2 linked regions of the Candidatus Thiodictyon syntrophicum genome follow. The protein of the gene in region 2 interacts with the protein of the main gene of each other region in a pairwise test. Links are inferred from orthologs where the notes say so. Each region holds a gene or a part of one and is shown on either strand. Other genes may lie near its edges.

Region 1 (3,053 bases), 5.1 Mb from region 2 along the record:
GGTGATGGGGTTGGCATCCTTCGGTAAGCCGCGCTACCTGCGGGAGATGGAAGAGATACTCAGGCTCGGCCGGGATGGCGGGTTCACGCTCAACCTCGCCTATTTCCGCCACCACCGGGAGAAGATCAGCTACCAATGGTCGGGGGGCGCGCCGGGCGTCGGCGCCCTGTATTCGTCGGCGTTGGCCGGGTTGCTGGGGCCGCCACGGTCCCCGGATGAAGCGCTGACGCAGCGTCACCGGGATCTTGCCAGCAGCGTGCAGGCTTGGTACGAGGAGGTATTTTTCAATTTGCTGAGCGATGCAGCGCGGCGGTTCCCCAGGGTGAATCTCGGGCTGTCCGGGGGCTGTGCCATGAATTCAGTGGCCAATGGCAAGATCAAGCGGCGGATGGGTTTCAAGGCAGTCTATATCCCGGCGGCGGCCGGCGACGCCGGTGGTGCGCTGGGAGCGGCCTTGCAGGTTGCCTGGACCTCGGGTTGCCGGGGTCGTGAGGGACAGATGGACCATGCGTATTGGGGGCCGGCATTCTCCGACGGGGAGATCGGCGACTTGCTGGGCGCGCGACGGATGCAATTGCAGGGGCGTGGACTGCACGTCGAATTGGTTGCGGCGGAGGAGGACCTTTGTCGCGAAACGGCCCGGGCCATCGCTGCCGGGCTGGTGGTTGGCTGGTTTCAGGGACGGATGGAGTGGGGGCCCCGCGCCCTGGGCAACCGGTCCATCGTCTGCGATCCCCGCCGCGGTGACATCAAAGACCTCCTCAACGCCAAGATCAAGCGCCGCGAATCGTTTCGGCCCTTTGCCCCTTCGGTGTTGCGGGAGGCGGTTGGGGAGTGGTTTGAGGAGGACGTTGATGTACCATTCATGAGCGAGGTTTTCAGCATTCGCGAGGACAAGCGGGCACTGATCCCGGCGGTGACCCATGTGGACGGATCGGGGCGCGTACAAACGGTGCACCGACAGACCAACCCGCTCTATTATCGGTTGATCGAGTGCTTCCGTGATATCACCGGTATACCGATGGTTCTGAACACTTCATTCAACGAGAACGAACCGATCGTCTGTCTCCCCCAGGAGGCCCTCGACTGCTTCTTACGCACGGACATGGACTGCCTGGTCTTAGGGCGCTGGCGGGTTAGTCGCCGCGGGTTGCAGGGACCGGCTTGCGGGGTCGCCGACGGCGCGTGAAGATCATCTCGCCGACGCCTAGGCCTGCCGCCGTGCTTGAGCATCGTCGCGCCACGCCGCGGTAGGCGCGGCCGGCACGATGATCGAGGTCCCCTGGGACCTAAAATGGGATATCGTCGTCGAACGGCATACCGCCGCCCTGATCGGGGGCGGGGGGAGCGGCAGGCCGAGCGCCGCCGGCCGGGGCCGCTGCCGGCGCTGCCGGACCGCGCGGGGCGTCGTCGTAGGGAACCGAGGACCCACCGCCGGGGCGGCCGTCGAGCATCTGCATGGTGCCGCTCAAGCCGGCGATGACGACCTCGGTCGTGTAGCGGTCATGCCCTTCCTTGTCCTGCCATTTCTTGGTGCGCAGTTGCCCCTCCACATAGATCTTCGAGCCCTTGTGAAGGTATTGTTTGGCGACCTCGGCGACCTTACCGAATAACACCACGGTGTGCCATTCGGTCCGCTCCTGCGTCTCGCCGGTGTTCTTGTCCCGCCAAGACTCGCTGGTGGCGATACGCAAGTTGGCTACCGCATCGCCACTCTGCATATAGCGGACCTCCGGGTCAGCCCCGAGATTGCCAATCAGAATGACCTTATTGATGGTTCCTTTCGACACGATGTGCACCTCATGGTTAGTCTGAATTACTCCGGCAGGGCACCTTATTACCCCGGCAGGGCACCTTGGACACCGGCAGGCCATCCGGTGGGCGCGCGGGCGTCGCGTCTCCTGACCAGTTCGACGGCCCTGCCAGGTCCTCAGGTTGCCGCGGACAAAGCGGCCAATCTTGCCGAATCCAGTTCGCGGCTGTCCACCTTGAGATAGGCGACCCCCTCTTCCAGTACCACCACCGCGTCGCGCACCCCAGGGACGGCCAGCAGGCGCCGCTCCAGGTCCAGGATGCCGTCGGCGCCGATGGGTCCGAGCGGGAGCAGCTGGTTGGTCACCCGCTGCGGGGCGGCCATGGTGGCGGCCACCAGCAGCCAGGCGAGCGCGCACAAGGCGGCGAACACGAAGACCGCGGGGGCGCCCAGGTACTGGTTTACCAGCCCCCCGGTCATGCCGCCCAGGAAGGCGCCGATGAACTGGGAGGTGGAGTAGACCCCCATGGCGGTGCCCTTGGCCCCGGCCCGGGCGATCTTGGAGATCATCGAGGGCAGCAGGGCCTCCAGCAGGTTGACGCCGGTGAAGAAGACCGCGAGCAGGATCATCAACGGTATCAACTCGGTGGCCCAGACGGAGAACCCGAGCGCGGCCAGCCCGACGGTGGCGATGCCCCCCATAAAGACCTGTTTGATGCGCCCGCGCCCCTCCGCGATGATGACGAACGGAACCATCGCCAACAGGCCGAGCAGCAGCACCGGCAGGTAGACCTCCCAGTGGTCGGCGTTGATCACGCCCGCCTTCACCAGCGAGGGCGGGATGACCAGGAACATGCCGGTCATCATCAGATGCAGCGAGAAGATGCCGAAGTTGAGCCGCAGCAATTGGCTGTCGCGCAACACCACCATCAGTTGACTCGCGACCGGCTCCGCGTCCCGGTGGACGGAGCGGCGCTTGGGGTTCGGCACCACCAGCCACAGCACCAGGATGCCGGCGAAGGCGAGCAGGGCGGTGACCCAGAAGATCCCCGCGAGCCCCCAGAACCGGGCGATGACCGGGGCGATGATGAAGGCGAGGCCGAAGGCGATGCCGATGCTGGCGCCGACCCCGGCCATGGCGCGGGTGCGCACCTCGTCCCGGGTCAGGTCCGCGGCGAGCGCCGTGACCGCGGCGGACACGGCCCCGGCCCCCTGGATCACCCGCCCCAGGATCACCCCCTCAATGCTGGTGGCCAGCGCGGCCATCACGCTCCCCAGTACAAAGACCGCGAGCCCGCCG
Region 2 (2,860 bases):
ATCGCCGCGGCGAGGGTGCGCTCAATCGCTATCTCAACCGGGCCGCCCGCACGGCCATCGGCGATACGGACCTGGTACTGCTGGTGGTCGAGGCCCTGCGTTGGACCGACGAGGACGCACTGGCCCTGGAGGCCCTGACCACTGCCGCGCTGCCCGCCATTGCGGTGATCAACAAGGTCGATGGGATACCCGACAAGTCGGTCCTGTTGCCGTACCTGGAGACGCTGGCAGCGCGCTACGGGTTCCGGTCACTGGTGCCGGTCTCCGCCGCTCGCGGCGACGGGATCGAGGCCCTGGAGCGATCGGTGATCGCCGCCCTGCCCGAGGGTGAGTTCAAGTACCCGCAGGACCAGATCACGGACCGCTCGGAGCGCTTCTTTGCCGCCGAACTGCTGCGTGAGCAACTGGTCCAGCGCTACGGTGAGGAGTTGCCCTATCGCACCACGGTGGAGATCGAGCGCTTTGAAGCGGTGGACGGGCGTTACCGGATCAATGCCCTGATCTGGGTCGAGCGCCCGGGGCAGAAGGCGATCCTGATCGGCCGCGGCGGCGAGGCCATGAAGGCGACCGCCACCCAGGCGCGCCTGGAGATGCAGAAGCTCTTCGGCTGCTCGGTGCACCTGGAGGTCTGGGTCAAGGTCAAGAAGAGCTGGTCCAGCGACGAGGCGGCCCTTGCGCGGCTGGGTTATCGCGACGGGTAAAGCCTGCGTGCGGGCCGGCAGTAACGAGTCGAGAACAAGTTAAACGCAGACACCATCGTTGTCGTTGTCGTTGTCGTTGTCGTTGTCGTAATCGTAATCGGAGAAGCGATGCAATTCGGGGCACTACGATAATGTCGACAACGACAACGACAACGACAACGACAACGACAACGACAACGACAACGACAACGACAGCGGCGCAAAGAGCGTCCTCTATTGGTATGAAGCCGTGCCTCGCCCTACTGGTGTTCCAACGTGGCTGCGCGTCGTGACGCTGGTCTGTTGCGCGCGCTGGTCCTGCATCGGCGTGACTATGGCAACACCAGCCTGTTGCTGGATCTGTTCGCCGCTGGTGTCGGTCGGTTCCCGGCCATCGCGAAGGGGGCTCGCCGCGGCCGCAGCCCCGCAAGCGCCTTGCTGCAACCCTTTGCACCTATCTGGATCGGCGTGGTGGGGCGCGGCGAGGTGCTGACCCTGACGGGCTGCGAGGCGGCCGGGCGCCCCTTCGCCCTGGGCGGGCGGGCCCTGCCGTGCGGCTTTTATCTGAACGAGGTGCTGCTGCGTGTGCTCGGCCGCCATGACCCCCAGGACGCGATTTTTGCCTTCTATCACGCCGCCCTGGGCCAATTGGCCGCCGGGGAGGACCTGGACTCGGTGCTGCGTCGCTTCGAGCTGCGCCTGCTGGAGGCCCTGGGCTATGCGCCCGGCCTCGACCTGGTGGCGGACGGCGGCGTGGCGGTGGAGCCCGACCGTCACTATCTGGTCGAGCCTGGGCGCGGCACCCGGGCGGCCGCGGCCGACGCGCCGGGTGAACGGGTCTGCGGCGCGACCCTACTCGCGCTCGCCCGCGGCGAGACGCTCGGGGTCGCGCAGGCCCGTGAGGCGCGCGCCCTGTTGCGGCGCCTGCTCGAACCCCATCTTGGCCCCAAGCCGCTGAAGAGCCGTGAACTCTTCCGGCGCTGGCAGGGGCGGGCAAGGGCAGAATCTTGTCCGCAAACGAACGCAAATGAACGCAAATAGGTTCCCGATGATGAGGCTGTCGTTATTGGCGCGGGCCTTGCTCCAGCCAGACGGCGGCTGCCAAGGGGATCGGAACTGACCCCTGCATCCGTAGAGAAGGCCAACTGAACGCAAGGGGAACGACCCGCGGACCTGTAGGTCCGGGATCACTGATCTTATTTGCGTTCATTTGCGTTCATTTGCGGACCAATCTCGTCTCTATTTTCGCGCGCATGAGGGAGGCACTGATGAACACCATAGCACCGCCCGAGGTCCTGCTCGGGGTCAATATCGACCACGTCTGCACCATCCGGCAGGCGCGGGGGACCCGCTATCCGGAGCCGATCCAGGCGGCCCTGGTGGCGGAGCAGGCGGGGGCCGACCTCATCACCCTGCACCTGCGCGAGGATCGCCGACACATCCAGGACCGGGACGTGGAACTGCTGCGCAACATCCTGGTGACCCGCATGAACCTGGAAATGGCCGCCACCGCGGAGATGGGCCGCATTGCCGCCCGATTGCGCCCGCCGGACTGCTGCCTGGTGCCGGAGCGGCGCGCCGAGTTGACGACCGAGGGCGGTTTGGACGTGGTCGGTCAGCGGGCCGCGCTGACCGACTTCTGCGCCATGCTGGCGGAGGCCCGGGTGCGGGTATCGCTCTTCATCGATCCGGACCCGGCGCAACTGGAGGCGGCCCACGCGGTGGGGGCGCCGGTCGTGGAGATCCACACCGGGCGCTACGCCGATGCCCAGGCGCCGCAGGAGCGGACCCTGGAGTTCGAGCGCATCCGTTGCGCGGTGGAACTGGGGCTTGAGCTCGGACTCCAGGTCAATGCGGGTCACGGTCTGGATTACCACAACGTCAAGGCCGTGGCCGCCATCCCCGGGGTCCGCGAGCTCAACATCGGTCACGCCATCGTGGCGCGTGCCCTGTTCTGCGGCCTGGATCAGGCCGTGCGGGACATGAAGCGGGTCATCGACGCCGCGGTGGCGCGCGCGACCTGAGCCATGCCTTCACCCATCGCGGGATAAGAAAGTTACTCTCACGCAGACACGGAGCCACAAAGAAAGAACGTTTTCTCCGTGGTTCCGTGTCTTTGTGAGAGGATTCAAGGAATATGGGTAACGACAGCGGCCGCAGCCGGTGCGTCAATCCTCAAG

What was found. Proteins that work in one complex are often made in the same cells at the same time.
Region 1: the proteins of recO (region 2) and ssb interact in binary tests that used the Escherichia coli proteins (3 or more experiments, as listed by UniProt). The link is inferred for Candidatus Thiodictyon syntrophicum from one-to-one orthologs.

What each region holds. Positions count from the first base shown.
Region 1 is NZ_CP020370.1:560,931-563,983, reverse strand. The notes cover bases 41-2,982. They hold ssb (single-stranded DNA-binding protein), read right to left. Parts: upstream 1,791-2,982; coding sequence 1,290-1,790; downstream 41-1,289. Other genes in these bases: THSYN_RS02415 (MFS transporter), read right to left, coding at 1,931-2,982; THSYN_RS02425 (carbamoyltransferase family protein), read left to right, coding at 41-1,189. In the rest of the region: more of THSYN_RS02425, read left to right, coding at 1-40; more of THSYN_RS02415, read right to left, coding at 2,983-3,053. UniProt on the Escherichia coli protein: Plays an important role in DNA replication, recombination and repair. Binds to ssDNA and to an array of partner proteins to recruit them to their sites of action during DNA metabolism. Acts as a sliding platform that migrates on DNA via reptation.
Region 2 is NZ_CP020370.1:5,646,248-5,649,107, reverse strand. Bases 90-2,838 are described here. They hold recO (DNA repair protein RecO), read left to right. Parts: upstream 90-956; coding sequence 957-1,721; downstream 1,722-2,838. Other genes in these bases: pdxJ (pyridoxine 5'-phosphate synthase), read left to right, coding at 1,949-2,704; era (GTPase Era), read left to right, coding at 90-701. Also shown: more of era, read left to right, coding at 1-89. UniProt on the Escherichia coli protein: Involved in DNA repair and RecF pathway recombination.